Pelagibaculum spongiae: one gene and its partner. The protein of the gene in region 1 interacts with the protein of each later gene in a pairwise test. Links are inferred from orthologs where the notes say so. Each region holds a gene or a part of one and is shown on either strand. Other genes may lie near its edges. The genes, in order: gyrA and gyrB.

Region 1 (8,545 bases):
CGCTAGTCAATTGACGCTCATTTAATAGGCAGCGCCCGGCAACCCAAGTGTGGCTCACTTGATGGCGACTGACTGCGTAAACTATTTGTGAGATTGGATTATACATCGGCTGACATTCTAGATCGCTGAGATTGATTGCTGCGATGTCAGCGAATTTGCCTACCTCTAAAGAACCAATTTTATCGTCCAAATGCATTGCTTTTGCACCCCCCATGGTGGCGGCATAAAGTGCCTCGCTAGCAGAAAGTGCTGTGGCATCTTCTGCGACTGCTTTGGCGAGCATGGCTGCGGTGCGCATCTCACCGATCATATCCAGATCGTTATTACTGGCTGCGCCATCGGTACCAATCGCAATATTGATGCCGGCTTTTTGCAATCGGCCAATGGGTGCAAAACCACTAGCCAGCTTTAGATTAGACTCCGGGCAATGAACCATGCTGGCACCTGCTGCGGCGAGCTGTTCAATTTCTTGTTCGGTGGCTTGGGTGAAATGCACTGCCTGTAAATATTTATTAATAATGCCGGTGCGAGTTAGCCGCTCTTGCGGTCGAACACCAAACTGTTTGATGCTGTCTTCAATTTCTTGCTTACTTTCATGTAAATGCAGCTGAATTGGCATTTGATATTTCGCTGATAGTTCGGCAACTTTTTCAAAAGAAACATCAGAGACGGTATAAGGTGCATGGGGTGCCCAAGTAGCCGTTACTAATGGCATATCTTTTATGTAATCAATATGCGCCAGACCTTTTTCGAAGTATTCATCTGGGCCGGAAGCATAAGCGGTTGGGAATTCTAAAACAGGTAAACCGCTGCTGGCGCGAATGCCTGCTTGTTGGCAGATGTCTGCTTCTTGCTGATTAAAAAAGTACATGTTGTTAAAACAAGTGGTACCGCAGCGAAGCATTTCAGCAATCGCCAGTCGGGTGCCGTCTTCCACAAAAGAGGGCGATACAAATTTAGATTCTGCTGGCCAAATGTGCTCTTGTAACCAGCTCATTAATGGTAGGTCGTCTGCCAAACCTCGAAAAAGGCTCATCGCTGCGTGGGCGTGGCAATTTACCAAACCAGGAATGAGCGCATGATCTGTTAGATGGTATTGCTGATCAGATTGATATTGTGCTTTGGCTTCAGCGCTTGGCAAAATATCGATAATTTTATCTTGTTGAATAATCAGGGAATGGTTTTCTAATACTTGGCTGGTTGGACTAACCGGTATAACCCAGCGGGCGTGAATGATCGAGTCGGCAGCTTTCATGAGTCCCTATACTGATTTTTTAATATTCAGCGCAGTATATACCCAAAATAATTGCAGGTGCAGTTAGGCCGTTTGTGAGGGATGCTAGATGGGCTTGTGCTGGTGAGAAGTCAAGGTAGTAATCGGCGTACTGATAGTCGTTAATGTATTGATTGATTTTAATACCAAAGCGTTAGTGTCATATGGTATCGAATTAGGAGTTCCAGAATTGAAACAATTTCTAAGGCAGCAATTGCAAAATTATGACCAAGTTCGGGCGATTAAATGGTCATTTGAAGATGGCCTTTATCTGCTTGATCAACGCTACCTGCCGCATAAAGAAGATTGGGTTTGCTGTAATAGCGCTAAAATGGCGGCCGATGCCATTACTGATATGGTAGTACGTGGTGCGCCAGCGATTGGTGTTACTGCTGGCTGGGGATGTGTGCTTTCGCTACAGGAATATGTCAATCATTCGCAATGGAAGGATTTGATTGCAAAGGATTTTGACTATATTGAAGCATCGCGACCCACTGCAATTAATTTACATTGGGCGATTGGTAAAATGCGTTTGCTGTTAAATGCAGCAGATTCAGCGCAGCAGTTATTGCAGCAAGTGAGTCAGCAGGCCCAGGCAATTGCCGATGAAGATATCGATGCCAATTACGCTATGGCAGAGCTCGGGCTTGAATATGTGCGAGCGCATGGCGGCGGTAATATTTTAACCCACTGCAATACCGGCTCGCTGGCTACTGGTGGGTTGGGCACCGCGTTAGGGGTGATTCGAGCTTGTTTTGCCGATGGTCAAACCGAGCAGGTTTTTGCCGATGAAACTCGGCCATGGCTGCAAGGCGCACGATTGACTGCTTGGGAATTGGCTAAGGATCAGATTCCAGTCAAGCTGATCGCGGAAGGCGCAGCGGGATACCTAATGCAACTGGGTAAGGTTAAGTGGATTATGGTGGGCGCTGACCGAATTACTGCCGATGGTGATGTTGCCAACAAAGTGGGTACTTATAACTTGGCGGTGTTGGCAAAACATCATGGAATCAAAATGATGGTGGTGGCGCCTTCAAGCACATTTGATTTGTCGATTGAATCGGGTGATCAGATACCGGTGGAGTTTCGTGATCAGAGCGAATTGTTGCAATTTTCTGGTCAGCAGGTCGCCCCCCAAGCAAGTGAAAAGCTCGGCGGATGGAACCCAGTATTCGATGTCACGCCAGCAAATCTGATCGATTGTATCGTCACAGAGCGAGGGGTGATTGAAAACCCTAACAAACAGGCCGTGAGAAGCGTTCTGGGCATCGCATGAGCTATTTGATCGTGCTATGATCGATCCTCTTTTTTCCGAAGGGATTCGGCACTGACTTTCAGTTAGTCGATTTTCCCTTTTGGTTTTGCATCACTGTATAAGGAAACGCCTTCATGGGTGAAATGGCACGCGAGATACTGCCAGTAAATATTGAAGACGAGATGAAGCAGTCTTACCTCGATTACGCAATGAGTGTAATTGTGGGACGGGCGCTTCCCGATGTACGGGATGGTCTCAAACCAGTTCACCGGCGCGTTTTATTTGCGATGAGTGAATTGGGCAATGATTGGAACAAGCCTTATAAGAAGTCTGCCCGCGTCGTTGGTGACGTAATCGGTAAATATCACCCGCATGGTGATTCTGCTGTTTATGACACGATTGTTCGTATGGCACAGCCTTTCTCAATGCGTTACTGCCTGGTCGACGGCCAGGGTAACTTTGGTTCCATCGACGGCGATAGTGCTGCCGCGATGCGTTATACCGAAGTGCGTATGGCCAAGATCGCCCACCAAATGTTGGCGGATCTGGACAAAGAAACGGTCGACTTCGTTCCAAACTATGACGATACCGAGCAAATCCCAGACGTTTTACCTACCCGTGTTCCATGCCTGTTGGTTAATGGTTCGGATGGTATTGCGGTCGGTATGGCAACCAAAATTCCCCCGCACAATTTGGGTGAAGTGGTTGATGCTTGTATCGCTCTGGTTGACCAACCTGATCTGTCTATCGATGATCTGATGGAATATGTGCCAGGCCCGGACTTTCCGACAGGTGCTGTGATTAACGGTAAGGATGGAATTATCCAGGCATACCGCACAGGTCGTGGTCGAATTCATGTCCGTGCCGTAACCAATGTTGAGGAAGAGAAGTCCGGTAAACAATCCATCATTATTACCGAGCTTCCTTATCAGGTGAACAAGGCTCGTTTGATCGAAAAGATCGCCGAGCTGGTGAAAGACAAGAAAATTGAAGGCATCACTGCACTGCGTGATGAGTCTGATAAAGACGGCATGCGGGTGGTTATCGAGCTGCGTCGTGCGGAAGTGCCAGAAGTTATTTTGAATAACCTCTTTGCACAAACTCAGATGCAAATCGTTTATGGCATTAATATTGTTGCCTTGCTAGATGGTCAGCCACAAACGCTGAACCTGAGTCAGATCCTTAACGCTTTCTTGCGCCACCGCCGTGAAGTGGTTACCCGTCGTACTATTTTTGAACTGCGTAAAGCACGTGAACGGGCGCATTTATTAGAAGGTTTGGCGGTTGCAATTGCCAGTATTGATCCGATCATTGCCATGATCAAGGCATCGCCAAATGCTCAAGAAGCGAAAGAAAAGCTGCTTGAGCAGGTTTGGCAGCCAGGTGCCGTCGGTGAAATGCTGGAGCGTGCCGGTGATGATGCTTGTAAACCAGAAGACCTAGATGAGAAATTCGGCTTGCATGCCGACGGTTATCATCTGTCTCCTGCTCAGGCACAAGCAATTTTGGAAATGCGCTTGCACCGTTTGACGGGTTTAGAGCATGACAAGATTCTCAATGAATACACTGAGCTGTTATCGCTGATCGAAGGCCTGCTGGAAATCCTGCGTTCTCCGGAGCGTTTGATGGCAGTGATTCGTGAAGAATTCGTTAAGTTGCGTGAAGAGTTTGGTGATGAGCGTCGTACTAAGATTATCGATGCAGTCGCCACGCTGTCTATCGAAGATCTGATTGCTGAAGAAGAGCTGGTAGTGACCTTGTCTCGTGGCGGTTACGCTAAAGCTCAGTCATTAGATGAATATCGTGCTCAGCATCGTGGTGGTCGTGGTAAGTCAGCAACCAAAATGAAAGATGAAGACGTAATTGATCGTCTGCTGATTGCCAATACTCACGATACGATTTTGTGCTTTACCAATGCCGGTAAAGTTTACTGGAAGCGTACTTTTGAGTTGCCAAGAGCCGGTCCTGGTTCACGTGGCAAGCCAATTGTTAACCTGTTGCCTTTAGAAGAAGGCGAGAGCGTTAATGCGATTCTGCCAGTTAAAGAATATAGCGATGATCAGTTCATTTTCTTTGCGACCGAAAACGGTACCGTCAAGAAGACGCCTCTGACAGCATTCTCTCGTCCGCGTGCCAATGGTATTCGTGCAATTGGACTGGAAGAAGGCAACAAACTGATCGGGGTTGACCTGACTGATGGCAATCAGGAAGTGATTTTGTTCTCTGATACCGGTAAAGCGATGCGCTTTAAAGAAGAAAACGTCCGTTCAATGGGTCGTACTTCTAAGGGTGTTCGCGGTATTCGATTGAAAGAAGGTCAGAAGGTTATTTCTCTGGTTGTAGCGCGTGACGATGCGGATGTATTGACGGCAACCGAAAACGGTTTCGGCAAGCGTACCGCAATGAGCGGCTACCCAACTAAGGGTCGTGGCGGTCAGGGTGTTATTGCGATTCAAACCAGTGATCGTAATGGTCAGTTGGTCGGTGCAATAGCCGTTGCAGAATCTGATGAAATGATGCTGATCACCGATGGCGGTACTTTGGTACGCACCCGGGTTGATGAAGTATCACAGGTCGGTCGAAATACTCAGGGTGTTACCTTGATTAAACTCTCCAAGGGTGAACAGCTGGTTGGTTTGGCGAGAATCGCTGAGCTGGACGTTGGAGATGAAGATGATGTTATTGATGGTGAGCCTAGCGTTGATCCAGATGGTCAACCAAATGGCGATCCGGAGACTGGCGACACTGAAAGCGGTCCTGTAATAGAAGGATCAGGCGTTAGTGAAGCGCAAGACGCGCAACAGCCAGACGATCAGTAATTCAGGTAGTGATACAGGGAGCCGCAAGGCTCCCTTTTTGTCGGAGGGGTGGATGTGAATCAGCAGGTATTTAACTTCTGTGCAGGGCCAGCAACTCTGCCACAAGAAGTCTTAAAAGCAGTGCAGCAAGAATTGCGCGATTGGCAAAACTTGGGTGTTTCGGTGATGGAAGTAAGTCATCGCAGCAAACCCTATGAAGCGATGGCCGCAGAAGCTGAGCAAGATCTTCGCGATCTGATGCATATCCCGGATAATTACAAAGTGCTGTTTCTTCAAGGCGGAGCAACCGCACAATTTGCCATGACAGCGATGAACCTGTTGGGTAAATCGGGTCAGGCTGATTATATTCAAACCGGTATTTGGGCGACCAAAGCAATTAAAGAAGGCAGCCGTTATGGTGAAGTCTCTATCGCAGGTGATTGCACCGAAAACGGTTTTAGCCGAGTGCCGCAGCAATCGGAATTAACCTTAAATCCAAATGCTGATTATCTGCACTACACCACCAATGAAACGATTGGCGGCTTGGAATTTAATTACATTCCAGATGCTGGTGATGTGCCGTTGGTAGTCGATATGTCTTCTAATATTTTGTCTCGGCCAATCGATGTTAGCCGTTTCGGTGTTATTTACGCCGGTGCGCAAAAAAATATTGGCCCTGCCGGTTTAACCATTGTGATTATTCGTGATGATCTGATGGAGCAGTTTTTACCGTTTACGCCAACGGTATGGCAATACAAAAACCATGCAGACAATGATTCCATGCTCAATACTCCGCCAACTTTTGGCTGGTATCTGGCGGGCCAAGTATTCAAGTGGCTCAAGCGTCAAGGTGGCATAGAGGCCATTGCAGAAATCAACCAGCGTAAGGCGCAAAAGCTTTATGCAGCGATTGATCAATCTGAATTCTATTCCAACCCGATTGACCTGATGAATCGTTCTTGGATGAATGTGCCTTTTGTATTGGCTGATGAATCGTTGAATGCGGCATTCCTTGAACAGGCAGAAGCGCGCGGTCTATTGAACTTGAAAGGTCATCGAAGTGTTGGCGGTATGCGCGCCAGTATTTATAACGCGATGCCTGAAGCCGGTGTAGATACCTTGATTGCATTTATGGCTGAATTTGAACAGAAAAACTGGCAAAGCCAAACAATACAGACTGCCTGATTTTTGGCGTAGATGTCTGGCATAGCGGCTGTAGATGCCGGACATAGAGGTTGAACCAAATTATGTCACAAGATAAAAAACAGATGCTTGAGCAGCTACCGGATAATTTGCCGGGGCTGCGTGATGAAATCGATCAGTTGGATAGCAAAATCCAACAATTGATTAATCAGCGGGCGCTATGTGCCGAAAAAGTGGGCGAAGTGAAGATGAAAGCGGGTGAAGATCCGCTGTTTTATCGCCCGGAAAGAGAAGCGCAAGTGCTGCGTCGGGTTATGGAGCGTAACGACGGCCCGGTGGGGAATGAACAAATGGCGCGTTTATTCCGCGAGGTGATGTCGGTTTGTCTGGCATTGGAAGAGCCAATGAAAATTGCCTTCCTCGGCCCAGAAGGTACCTTTACCCAGCAAGCATCGTTAAAGCATTTTGGAAATTCTATTATTTCCAAGCCGTTGCCAGCGATAGATGAAGTGTTCCGTGAAGTAGAGGCGGGCGGCGCTAATTACGGCGTGGTGCCGGTTGAAAATTCTACTGAAGGCGTGGTTAACCACACACTAGATACCTTCGTAAAATCACCGCTGAAAATTTGTGGTGAAGTCGAACTGCGGATTCACCACCATTTTATGGTGCCGGAATCACTGAAAAACCAAATCGGTACTATCAAGCGAATTTACTCGCATCAGCAATCGCTAGCGCAATGCCGCGAATGGTTGGATCGACGTTTTCCGGGTGTTGAGCGGCATGCGGTTGGCTCTAACGCAGAAGCAGCAAAAATTGCCTCAGAGCGAGACGATGCTGCAGCTATTGGCGGTGAAATGGCGGCCACTCAATATGGTTTGGCAATTCATGCCAGCAATATTGAAGATGAGCCAGACAACACCACTCGTTTCTTGATTATTGGTCGAGAAACCGTTCTGTCATCGGGTAAAGATAAAACTTCATTGCTGATTTCGGCAGAAAACCGCCCAGGTGCCTTGTTTGGCATGCTGGAGGCCTTTGCTAGAAAAGGCTTGGATTTGAGTCGAATCGAGTCTCGTCCATCGCGTCAGGGCAATTGGAACTATGTGTTCTTCCTTGATGTGTTGGCGCATAACGATGACCCTGCAATGCAAGCAGTGCTTGAAGAGTTCGCAACAAAACCTATGTTAGTCAAGGTGTTGGGTTCTTATCCGATTGCAGTGCTTTAAAGCAAAATAAGATAGGTTGCGCTGCACTTATCCAACCTACAGAAAATCAAAACATTTAAAGGTGAATTTGGCGAGACGCCTTTGAATGTGGCCCCAAGGGTGTATTCCTGCTGGGCAGGAAATTAGGAATAAAATAATGAGCTGTGATTTTGAAGCACTGGCACAAGTTGGAGTTCAAGGCTTAAAGCCTTATGTACCAGGCAAAGACGAAGATGAATTAAAACGCGAGTTAGGTTTGACCAGCGTTGTCAAATTGGCCAGCAATGAAAATCCTCTTGGTATTTCAACCAAAGCCAAAGCGGCTGCAGAAGCTGTTTTGGCCGATTTAACCCGCTATCCAGATGATGCTGGCTTTTCACTTAAACAAGCGTTAATAGCACGTAATCCTGGCATTACTTCTGAGCAAATTACCCTAGGCAGTGGTTCAAACGATAACCTTGAATTACTGGCGCGAGTATTTGCTGGGCCGGGCGATCAAGTGGTGTTTTCCGAGCACGCATTTGCGGTATACCCGATTGCAACTAAAGCCGTGGGTGCCGATGCGGTGATCGTTCCCGCTAAAGAATATGGCCACGATTTAGCAGCAATGGCAGCGGCAATTACCGATAAAACAAAATTGGTTTTTTTGGCTAATCCAAATAACCCTACTGGAAGCTGGTTTGACCGCACTGCCTTTGAAGCCTTTATGGTGCAAGTGCCTGAGTCGGTAATTGTGGTGCTGGACGAAGCCTATGGTGAGTTTGTCAATTTACCGCAATATCCGCGTGGCACCGATTATATGGGGCAATATGCCAATTTGGTGGTGACGCGTACCTTTTCCAAAGCATGGGGTTTGGCCGGTTTGCGGGTT
Region 2 (12,061 bases), on another replicon or contig:
AACGCGAAAAACCGAATTTCACCTGTTCTAAACCCTTAGGCTGCCAGACGAGCACGGCCCTTAGCGCGACGACGCTTAAGAACCAGGCGACCGCCCTTGGTTGCCATACGGGCACGGAAACCGTGAGTGCGGGCGCGCTTCAAATTACTTGGCTGAAAAGTACGTTTCATGTCTGAATCCGTGTTGCTTGCTAATAAATCAATGCCACAGGGGGCATGAGAACGCGGGATTTTAGAGTCGAGACACTGCTCTGTCAAGCGATAAAGGCTTTGTTTCTCAAGCAGTTTACTGAGATCAATTTTTTGACTGGCTAAGTGGCCGTAATCTCTGACACCACTATATCTAGTAGTTACTTGCTACTTGATGTCTGTATATGGTGGTTTAAAGGGTTACCTGATCCAATGCAAACTGCGCTTTCTGGCGAAACAGCTGACCAGCGGTGTTGAGATTTGAGACGGGGGATTGTCCAACGGTTTGGTTTTCAATTTCAATTTTCTCTACTCCCTGGTTTTCAGATTAACTCCGACCCAGTGTTGTTTTCGGATACTTTTTATTTTCAGATACTGGAATAGCCAATTTTGAATCGTTGGTCAAATCAATCTCTCGAGTATGTTCAGGGTTTCGATCTGGGTGGGGTTTTAAAAAAGAACTAATAATAAGTAAACACGTAGTGTTTTTATTAACTCTTATTATTAATCCCTGTGAACAAATCGAATAACCCTGAAAATATTTTATTTATCATGGGTTAACAGCAGTTTTTTGTGTGCGTGACTGATAGGACTAAGTCTGTATTGTCGCGGGACAGATTCTGGATAAGTAGAGGGTCAATTTTTGTTACCGGAATTGCCCCATAGTTATCAGCATATTTATCCACACTCCCAATATCACTGTTAAATGGCTCATCGTGCTTGGGGATAATAGTCCTTGAATAAATCCTTGGCAGATCTGGCCAGTTTTAGCTGATGATTGTTATAAAAGTGAATGGAAACCGATCTTTCTAATAGATAGTGCTACTTTTATCTAGCAAACTCAATTTGATCAATTTTCTAAGCAGCTTTTAAGATATCCCAAGAGAGAATTTTCATACACAATAATAAAAAAGTTATCCCTGTCCATTATCGAAGAACCCATATAGAACAGGTTTTACAGGATTATTTATAGATTTTTTATCTGTAGATAGTTTTTTGAAATCTGTGAACTTCTATAAAGTTGTTCTGGGCTTGTACAGAGATAACTACAGGTTTTCCACAGAGTTGTTCTGCCAAGGATCAAAGTTTCAACTGCCTAATACTGCCTTGATCAATGGTTTTTAAGGCTATTTTTAGCAGTTATCTACCCCAAACGACTATAACTAGACGATTTCTAAGTTTTGTGGATAACTAGGTTTGTCTGGGGTAGAATAGATGCTTCGGCTTTTTGTGGAGAGTTGGCTAAATTGGTGCTCATAGAGAGGATTCTGTGACTGACAGCCTTTGGTCCCAATGTCTTGCTCGTTTGCAAGATGAATTACCTCAACAACAATTCAATACGTGGTTGCGTCCGCTTCAGGCAAAGGAAGAAGCCGGCTCGCTGGTGCTATTTGCACCGAACCGCTTTGTTGTTGACTGGGTAAAGCGCAACTACCAGAGTAGAATAGTTGATCTGCTAGATGAATTTGTTCCGGACAATCCGCCGGAAGTTTGTTTACAGATTGGCTCGCGAAACCAGGCGACTGCTAGCGCACCTGCCAGGCCGCGAACTGCTGCAACGGTGAGAACTGCCCCAGCTACGCCTGCAAAGCCAGCGCGTCGCCCAGCAGCAGAATCACCTGCACCACGGCAAGCCCCTGCGCGTAAACAACCCATGCGACAACCCCAGCCTCAAACTACTGCTGAACCTGCAATTGCTGCCGGTGTTTCAGGTGGTAGTAAGTCTCGCCGGGTGACCCGTACTAATCAACGACGTCCTGAACGGGTAGTTCAAGCTTCCTTATTAGAAGCAGAAGCTGCACCGGGTTCTGGTGTTGGTGGTGCGGCGATGGAAGCGGTTAATTACACACAAGGCGCAACACCTCAACAGGTGTTGGCTCGCAGTGGTCTGTTTGTAGATACTGGTAGTAGTATTAATCGACAATTTTCCTTCGATAACTTTGTTGAAGGTAAATCTAACCAGTTAGCACGTGCTGCTGCTTTTCAGGTTTCTGAAAATCCAGGTACGGCTTACAATCCGTTATTTTTATATGGTGGTGTTGGTCTGGGTAAAACCCACTTGATGCATGCCATCGGTAATCAAGTTTTACAGCAAAATCCCGACGCTCGAGTTTTATATTTAAATTCAGAAAGATTTGTCGGTGATATGGTACGTGCGCTGCAAAATAATGCGATTGCAGAATTTAAACGTTTTTATCGCGCACTCGATGTTTTAATGATCGATGATATTCAGTTTTTTGCCGGTAAAGAACGTTCGCAAGAAGAATTTTTCCACACTTTTAATCACCTTCTGGAAGGGCAGCAACAGGTTATTTTAACTTGCGACCGTTATCCAAAAGAAATTAATGGTTTGGAAGATCGATTAAAATCTCGTTTTGGCTGGGGATTAACGGTTCAATTAGAGCCGCCTGAGCTAGAAACGCGAGTCGCTATTTTAATGAGTAAAGCTGAGCAGGCAAGGGTTCAATTGCCTTATGAAGTCGCATTTTTTATTGCTAAAAAAATCCGATCTAATGTTCGTGAATTAGAAGGGGCATTAAAACGGGTAATTGCCAGTGCGCAATTTACCGGAAAGCCTATCACGATGGATTTTGTAAAAGATGCATTAAAAGACTTGCTAGCGTTGCAAGATAAATTAGTGTCGATCGACAATATTCAAAAGACAGTTGCTGAGTACTATAAAATGTCGGTGACCGAATTGCTGTCAAAGCGTCGTACCCGATCGATTGCTCGTCCACGTCAGGTTGCCATGGCCTTGGCTAAGGAGTTAACCAATCATAGCTTGCCTGAGTTAGGTAGAGCTTTTGGTGGACGAGATCACACTACAGTGCTGCACGCCTGTCGAAAAGTTAAGGAATTAAGAGAAACTACGCGAGATATTGGCGAAGATTACTCCAATTTATTGCGTACACTCTCCAGTTAATAAGGGTTGAGACGGATACCATGAAATTCACACTGGCTCGTGAAAAGCTAATCAAGCCACTACAAATGGTGGCGGGCGTGGTAGAAAAACGGCAGACAATGCCGGTTCTGGCAAATATTTTAGTAGTGGTCGATCAGCAACAATTGTTGATGACTGGTACGGATATGGAAGTTGAGATCTCAGCCAGAATTGATTTGGAACAGGGCGCTGCTGAAAGCGGAGAAACCACCATTCCTGCGCGTAAGTTAATGGATATTTGCCGTGCACTGCCTGACAGTGCCGAGATTACCATTAGCCAGGAAGATGAAAGAGTGGTTGTTTCTTCTGGAAAAAGTCGCTTTACCTTATCTTGTTTGGCAGCGGATGATTTCCCAGCAGTGGAACCAGAACAAGGTGCAATGGAATTACAAGTAGGGCAGGGTGATTTGCGTTACGTGTTAGATCGCACGGCATTTGCCATGGCGCAACAGGATGTTCGCTACTACCTAAATGGCATGCTGCTAGAGATTTCAGCAAACCAAATTCGTACCGTTTCTACTGACGGTCACCGATTGGCAATGTGTACATTGCAAACGGCGCATGGCGTAGAAACTGCTCGACAAGTGATTTTCCCAAGAAAAGGTGTGCTGGAATTTATCCGTCTGTTGCAAGACAGCGATGAAGTTGTCAGCCTTCGTATTGGTAATAATCACCTGCAAGCAGCGACTGCTGGATTTACTTTCTCATCAAAATTGGTTGATGGTCGTTTCCCTGATTACCAGCGGGTATTGCCGCGCGGTGGTGAGCGGATTATGACTGCCGATGTAGAAAGTTTGCGCCATGCATTACAACGGGCATCGATTCTTTCTAACGAAAAATATCGTGGCATTCGTTTAATGCTAGAAAAAGACACTCTATGTATTCAGGCCAATAACCCTGAGCAAGAAGAAGCTCTGGATGAAATGGAAGTATCTTACGATGGTGAGGCAATGGAGATTTGCTTCAATGTGAGCTATTTGCTGGATGCTTTAAATACCATTAAAACCGGTACTGCCCGTTTCACAATGATTGACCCAAACTCTTCAACCTTGGTTGAAGAAGTTGGCGAGACCCAAAGCTGCTATGTAGTTATGCCGATGCGCATCTAATGCAGCTTAGCCGCTTACAAATTGAAGGGGTTCGAAATCTCGAGCCCCTGACGATTTCCCCCTCTTCAACGGTTAATCTTTTAACCGGGCCAAATGGCAGTGGCAAAACAAGTATTTTGGAAGCGATTGCCTTGCTGGCGAGTGGACGTTCATTTCGATCTGCTCGGTTAGCTGGCGTGATTCAACATCAGCAAAATAGCATGACCGTATTTGGCCGATGTATTTCTGATGCTGGAGACGATCATTCGTTAGGGGTTCGTCGAGATAAAAATGGCGATACTCTGGTCAGAATTAACGGCCAAAGCTATTCCAGCTTTTCTCCGTTGGCACAATTATTAGCGATTCAACTGATTCATCAGGACAGCTTTTCACTGTTAGACGGTGGGCCAGTTTTTCGCAGAAAGTTCGTCGATTGGGGGGTGTTCCACGTGGAACATCAGTTTGTCATCAATTGGCAGCAGATGCAGAAAGCATTAAAACAGAGAAATGCATTATTAAAGGCCGGAACCGCTGCAGAGCAGCTGGATATCTGGGATAATGAGCTAGTGCGTCACGCACAGGCCGTTCACTTGGCTCGAGAGCAATGGCTGGAAACCTACCAGACATTTTTTCATCAGGCAGTGGATGGCTATCTTTCCGAGCGACAATGGCGACTAGAGTATTACCCTGGCTGGAATAACAAACAGCATCCTGATTTTTCAGATGCTTTGTTAGAGAGTCGGCCGCGGGATATTCGATACCGGCAATCTCATGTCGGGCCACATCGTGCAGATATTCGATTGCTGGTAGATAACAAACCGGCTAAGGATGTGTTGTCTCGGGGACAGATGAAAATGATCATCTGTTTAATGAAAATTGCTCAAGCAAAATTGCTGGAGCAAACAACCGAACGCCAGTGTATTTTTTTACTGGATGATTTAGGGGCAGAGTTAGATGCTGCCAACCGCGAACTGGTAATGCGTGAAATCGGCTCTTTAAAGAGTCAGATTTTTTTAACCGGTGTGGATGATTTTGGACTGGCTGAACTGCTAAAAGAGCAGGGTGGCCAGATGTTCCACGTGGAACATGGGCGGGTTCGCCCCGTTTAAGTTTCTGGAGAAAATCTATATGAGTGAAACAGACAACAGCTACGACTCTTCCAGTATCAAAGTACTGAAGGGCCTTGATGCTGTGCGCAAACGTCCCGGCATGTATATCGGTGACACGGATGACGGCACCGGTTTGCACCACATGGTGTTTGAGGTAGTCGATAATTCAATCGATGAGGCGCTGGCTGGCTTCTGTAGCAATATCCAGGTAACTATTCATGCGGATGAATCGGTATCGGTCAGCGACGATGGTCGTGGTATTCCTACCGACATTCACGAAGAAGGCCAATCTGCAGCAGAAGTTATTATGACGGTACTGCACGCAGGCGGTAAGTTCGACGATAACAGCTACAAGATTTCTGGTGGTTTGCACGGTGTCGGTGTTTCTGTAGTAAACGCCTTATCTGAAAAGCTGAAGTTGACCATTTGGAAGCACGGTAAAGTGCACACCCAAGATTACGCGGGTGGTGAGCCGCAGGCACCGTTAGAAATAACAGGCGAAACCGAGCAAACAGGTACTCAAATCTGGTTTAAACCATCGAAAGAGACCTTTACCAATATTTTGTTCGACTTTAATGTTCTGTCACGTCGCTTGCGAGAATTAGCTTTTTTGAATTCAGGGGTACGCATCAATATTATTGATGAGCGTACTGATGAATCAGTAGAGCATTATTATGAAGGTGGCATTCGAGTATTTGTTGAGCACCTGAATAAAAACAAAACTCCGGTGACCGAAAAAATATTCTATTTCTCTGCTGAGAAAGACGATATCGGTGTTGAAGTAGCAATGCAGTGGAACGATGGTTTCCAGGAAAATGTATTCTGCTTTACCAACAACATTCCCCAGCGCGACGGTGGTACTCACCTGGCGGGTTTCAGAGGTGCATTAACCCGTACTCTGAAAGATTACATGGACAAGCAAGGTCTGAACAAAAAAGGCAATATCAACACTTCTGGCGATGATAGCCGTGAAGGTTTGACTGCCGTGTTGTCGGTTAAAGTGCCAGATCCAAAGTTCTCATCCCAGACCAAAGATAAGCTGGTGTCTTCTGAAGTGAAGTCAGCGGTTGAGCAAGCAATGGCTCAGTACTTATCTGAGTTCATGCTGGAAAACCCGCAAGAAGCCAAAATCATTGTCGGTAAGATGATTGATGCAGCACGTGCGCGTGAAGCGGCACGTAAAGCCCGTGATATGACTCGCCGTAAAGGCGCGTTAGATATCGCAGGTTTGCCAGGTAAATTGGCTGATTGCCAGGAAAAGGATCCGTCCCTTTCTGAATTGTACCTGGTGGAGGGTGATTCTGCGGGTGGTTCTGCCAAGCAAGGCCGTTCGCGAAAGACTCAAGCCATATTGCCGTTGAAGGGTAAAATCCTTAACGTTGAAAAAGCCCGTTTCGATAAAATGCTGTCTTCGGTAGAAGTTGGCACTCTGATTACTGCACTTGGTTGTGGTATCGGTCGTGACGAGTACAACCCGGATAAACTGCGTTATCACAAAATCATTATCATGACCGATGCTGACGTGGACGGTTCGCACATCCGTACTTTGCTGCTGACCTTCTTCTATCGTCAGATGCCTGAGCTAGTAGAGCGTGGCCATATTTATATTGCCCAGCCTCCGTTGTACAAGGTTAAAAAAGGCAAGCAAGAACAGTATTTGAAAGACGAACCTGCTCTAGAAGATTACTTACTCGACCGTGCTCTGGAGAAATCTTCTCTGGTGCTCAGTGAGAATGAAGAAATTTTCGGCACAGAGCTGCGTGCTCTGGTGGATATTCATCGTAAGGTGCAGGCAACAATCACCCGTATCGCGCGTATTTATCCAGAAGTTTTGATGAATCAAATGCTCGAACTGGCACCTATTTCTGTTGACGATTTATCGTCAGAAGAAACGGTAAAAGCATATGTTGAAAACCTAATTGCACCGTTAAATGAAGCGGGCGTTGGTGGTCAATATAGCTACCAGTTGAAGCAGGACGAAGAAACGGGTCGCTGGTATCCGCTATTTACTATTCGCCGCCATGGCGTTGATCATCATGCTGAGTTTAAGCCAGACTTTATTGGTTCTGGTGAATACCGTCAGTTCGCTGAATACTTCACTGAAATTCACGGAAAGTTGACTGCTGACAGCCATATTCGTCGCGGTGAGAAGATTCGTGAAATTAAGCGTTTTTCAGAAGCACTGAATTGGTTAATGAACGAAGCCAAGCGTGGTCAGTACATTCAGCGTTATAAGGGTCTGGGCGAGATGAACCCAGAGCAGCTGTGGGAAACTACCATGGATCCTGAAGCACGTCGCATGCTACAGGTGACCATCGAAGACGCAGTATCTGCCGATGAAATCTTCTCAACCCTGATGGGTGATGTGGTAGAACCACGTCGTGAATTTATCGAAAAGAATGCGCTGAGAGTGGCGAATCTGGACGTGTAGATTTTGCGGTTAAATGCGTAAATAAAAAAGCAGCCTACGGGCTGCTTTTTTTTGGTTTTAGAGCTAGCAAGGTGTATGCGAATATGCAGTGATATTTCAAACGTTGTGCCACTGGGAGCGCACGACTGAATGGATTCTGGAGTAGGGTGACGCAGGATGCCAAAACCGAAGCCAGCTTGCCTGCATTCAAATGAGCAACATTTGAAATATAAAAGCGCGTCTTTGACGCTTTGCTTGAATCGTTATTGGTGATTTTATTCACCAATTCAATTAGCCTCTTCCCATTAACTGATAAATCCGCAAATTGGCACCATGTCTGATATCCCCGTTTTAATAAACTCGCCTGAAGCGTCCCCTCATAGCACACTCATTCTCGCCCACGGTGCGGGTGCGGGAATGGAGCATGCCTTTATAGAAGATGCAGCTAAGCGCATTGCAGCCAATGGTATGAAAGTGATCCGTTTTGAATTCCCTTATATGCAACGCCGCCGGGATGAAGGTAAAAAATTTCCACCTAATCGTATGCCGGTATTATTGGAAGCATTTGAAGCGGTGATCAAGCAAGTACCGATTGAAGGAAAATTGCTGATTGGCGGAAAATCCATGGGTGGTCGAGTGGCCAGCTTAATTGCCGCAGAGCATGCAAAAACTTTAGGAATTGAAGGATTAATTGTTCTGGGTTATCCCTTCTTTGCAGCCCGTAAAGAACGTATTGCCCAAAATAATCGCGGTGCTCATCTGGCCAATATTGAACTGCCGACACTTATTGTGCAGGGCGATCGCGATACTTTTGGTGGCGAAGTAGAAGTGAAACAACTTCCGCTATCGCCAACCGTCAAAACAGTGTTTGTTGCCGATGGTGATCACAGCTTCAAGCCGCGAGTAAAATCGGGGTTTACCCTGGATCAAAATATGGCAACCATGGCCGAAGCTATTACTAAATTCCAGCAAGAGTGCGTGTTATAAGCTAGGCGTGAAATATGCTGTTATATCCACAAATACGATCAGCAGTTGTGGCTATAAGCCTGCTTTGGCATTTTTTGGTGAGTTAAATTAGCGCTTCAAATAGTTCCGGGCACATATCGCAAGGTACGATAATTTAAACTGTAGTCTCTTTTGCTCTGCATTTAAGCGATGCTAGTAACCTTATAAACTGATTTATTTCAATTGAATTTGTTGCATCCAGCAGAGTCACTTGTTCACTGAGCTTTTTGCTTTTAAGTAAGTATTGGTCATTAGTTAAAAGGAAGCATTGATCTACAGGTGTTGTATTGAAAAATTCAAGATACTCGGTGATGGTTTTATCTGTACCATCAGCCAAGTGGAGAAAGTACTTAATAGCCACTATATCTTCTGCTGAAAACTTTGATGAGTCCTCAGGAATTTTTAAAAATTCCATAGTGCGACGATAATCTTTTAATCCTTTGGGATAGGCTTTACCAAGTACGTTTACCAGTAGCGGAAAAAAAAAGAGCAATGCATGACTGGCAAGTTTTTTAGGGTAGTAGCTTAATAAAACTATCTTGCTATCAGTCTTCAGTCGGTGTTCAGCAAGACTTCTAAATATTTCAGAAAAGCTTCGGTAACTAGGGTAAGGGCCATGGAACCAGTTTTCGGCGAGTCCTTTTTTGGATAGATCGCTATAAGCTTCTTTTGCTGTAGAGTATTTATAAGGTTTGATTTCATCTCGGGAGAGGGCACCCTGATTTCGCAAGTCGATAGCGCTGGTTTGAATCAGCAAGTTGTCTATGTGTATGTAGAGTTCCATGCTTACTTGAGAATTCCATAGCTTTTTTCAAAGTATAGAGTGCAACATAGATAAACTTCTCATTAACTATTGGCTTTTCCCTGCACAGCACCCATCTTCAGCTATAACCAATTAGTCTGTTATCACAGACCTCGCGGGAACTCTTGTCCAGGCTGTTTGTTTAACAAAGGCTTGGCTATTCTGCTTAAGGTCGGCAGTGGATAAATCAAAACAGGTATCAATCCAATGACACAAGAAACTGAATTTGATCTTTTTGTAATAGGTGCTGGCTCCGGCGGTGTGCGTGCGGCACGTATGGCGGCATCTCGTGGTTTGAAGGTTGCGGTGTGTGAAGATCGTTATCTGGGCGGTACTTGTGTCAATGTCGGTTGTGTGCCGAAAAAGCTGTATGTTTATGCTTCTGAGTTTCATGAAGCCTTTGCTGCCAGTAAAGGTTATGGCTGGAATATGGATAAACCAGATTTTGACTGGCCAACGCTGCGTGACAACAAGAAAAAAGAGATTAGCCGCTTAAACGGTATTTATGGAAACCTGCTGGGTAACAGCGGTGTCAGCCTGATTGATGGCCGTGGTTCGATTGTTTCTCCAACCGAAGTAAAGGTTGGCGACACAGTTTATAAAGCCAAAAATATTCTAATTGCCACCGGCGGCTGGCCGTTCGTACCGGATATTCCGGGTAAGGAATTGGCGCTGACCTCTAATGAAATCTTCGACATTGAGACTTTCCCCAAGCGAATCCTGATTGTTGGTGGCGGTTATATTGCGGTTGAATTTGCCGGTATCTTTAACGGCCTTGGCGCTCAAACCACTCAACTGTATCGTGGGCCAATGTTTTTACGTGGCTTTGATGAAGATGTGCGTGGTTTTGTTGCAGAAGAAATGCGCAAGAAAAACATTGATCTCAAATTTAATACCAATGTTGCCAGTATCGAGAAACAAGCCGATGGCAGCTTAAAAGTTACACTGGAAGATGGTTCTAGCTTAGAAACCGATTTAGTGCTCTATGCGACAGGCCGTAAGCCACATTTGACCGGATTAGGCCTAGAAAACACCAAGGTAGAATTAAACCGCGGTGCAATTCATGTTGATGACCACTTCCGTACCGCTGAGCCAAATGTTTATGCACTGGGCGATGTGATAGACCGGGTTCAGTTAACGCCGGTTGCGCTTTCTGAAGCAATGGCATTGGTCGATTACTTAATCGATGGTAAATCGATTGCAATGGATTACAACAATATTGCTACTGCAGTATTTAGCCAGCCAAATATTGGCACTATCGGTATGAGTGAGCAACAAGCACAAGAGCATTGTGGAAAACTGCGTGTTTATAAGTCAGATTTCCGAGCGATGAAACATACTGTTAGTGGGTTAAATGAACGCTCGCTGATGAAAATCATCGTTGATGACGCGACTGATAAGGTGCTGGGCATGCATATGGTCGGTGAACATGCCGGTGAGATCATGCAGGGCTTTGCCGTCGCGATGAAAATGGGCGTTACCAAAGCTCAACTAGACAGCACAATTGGCATTCACCCAACGGCTGCTGAAGAATTCGTTACTATGCGAACGCCTAGTAATTAATTAACAGTTTGAATTAAAAAAAGCGGCTATTTAAGAGCCGCTTTTTTTTTACAAGGACGTAATGTATTTTGCATGGATGCTGTCGATATTTTTAAATTAATCATTAATTGAGTTTTTTGGTTTTTGAGATCTAGCTAAAGCCAAGCCCATTAAAATGATTATAAATCCCCATGCTAGGCTGCCACTTCCGGTATTTGTTTGATCGGTCATATGCACTGATGTCGAATCGATATGACTATCAATGTTGGTTATATCGTTTAAATTTGTCAGAGAAGCCGTATAGTGAATTGGTTTAAGGTTGCTACTGGCAGGAGTAATCGCAATTGCAACTGCCTTACGAGTACCGCTTTGCAAGATAATATCAGAGCAGGCAATCATAATTGTTTGGGAAGGCGTGTTAACCGGTGGATTACAGTTAATGTCATCACTGCTGGCAGATACTTCGCCCTGTAATTCGAACTCCATTATTATAGCAACCGTTTGAAGTTGATCACTATTACCATCGCTGTTGGTTTGGTCATATCCGACAGAAGTGACAATAGTAAAAGGCTCCTCAATAGCCGAGCTAGTGCTGTTAGTAACTTGCAAATCTTGGGCATTGACTGATGAAATAGCTAAAGCAGCCAATCCTAAAGCTAGGTAAAGCACCTTTTTCATAACCAGGTTCCTGTTGGTTATTAAACGTCACAGATTCAACAAAGATAGCTAGATATTGAAAATATAAAGGTGATATAGCTAGCGCTTCAGAAAACAGAATGAGCAAGTGTAAAACAAAAGAAAAGGCTCTTTTGGCCAAAGAAGCTCTAATTAATTTAAAAAACTTTCTATTTAAATAAGAATTAACTAAACAATTTTCTATGAATAACAGTCCGTTTAGCAAAATTTAAAAGTAACAATGTGAATAAAAGAGACCAGCTCCAACTAGCGCCACCAGAATTAGAGCGTTGTTGAAAAA

Evidence for each region.
Region 2: the proteins of gyrA (region 1) and gyrB interact in binary tests that used the Escherichia coli proteins (3 or more experiments, as listed by UniProt). The link is inferred for Pelagibaculum spongiae from one-to-one orthologs.

The regions. Positions count from the first base shown.
Region 1 is NZ_QDDL01000001.1:194,913-203,457, reverse strand. Bases 2,345-5,547 are described here. They hold gyrA (DNA gyrase subunit A), read left to right. Parts: upstream 2,345-2,662; coding sequence 2,663-5,347; downstream 5,348-5,547. Other genes in these bases: serC (3-phosphoserine/phosphohydroxythreonine transaminase), read left to right, coding at 5,402-5,547; mtnA (S-methyl-5-thioribose-1-phosphate isomerase), read left to right, coding at 2,345-2,549. Also shown: DC094_RS00910 (TRZ/ATZ family hydrolase), read right to left, coding at 1-1,255; more of mtnA, read left to right, coding at 1,464-2,344; more of serC, read left to right, coding at 5,548-6,511; pheA (prephenate dehydratase), read left to right, coding at 6,574-7,695; hisC (histidinol-phosphate transaminase), read left to right, coding at 7,832-8,545. UniProt on the Escherichia coli protein: A type II topoisomerase that negatively supercoils closed circular double-stranded (ds) DNA in an ATP-dependent manner to maintain chromosomes in an underwound state.
Region 2 is NZ_QDDL01000005.1:116,357-128,417, reverse strand. Bases 4,957-8,051 are described here. They hold gyrB (DNA topoisomerase (ATP-hydrolyzing) subunit B), read left to right. Parts: upstream 4,957-5,345; coding sequence 5,346-7,757; downstream 7,758-8,051. Other genes in these bases: recF (DNA replication/repair protein RecF), read left to right, coding at 4,957-5,326. Outside these bases: rnpA (ribonuclease P protein component), read right to left, coding at 1-22; rpmH (50S ribosomal protein L34), read right to left, coding at 36-170; chromosomal replication initiator protein DnaA, read left to right, coding at 1,459-3,111; dnaN (DNA polymerase III subunit beta), read left to right, coding at 3,132-4,238; more of recF, read left to right, coding at 4,238-4,956; DC094_RS13040 (alpha/beta family hydrolase), read left to right, coding at 8,070-8,723; DC094_RS13035 (hypothetical protein), read right to left, coding at 8,857-9,525; gorA (glutathione-disulfide reductase), read left to right, coding at 9,751-11,106; DC094_RS13025 (hypothetical protein), read right to left, coding at 11,203-11,763; DC094_RS13020 (DUF11 domain-containing protein), read right to left, coding at 11,946-12,061. UniProt on the Escherichia coli protein: DNA gyrase negatively supercoils closed circular double-stranded DNA in an ATP-dependent manner to maintain chromosomes in an underwound state.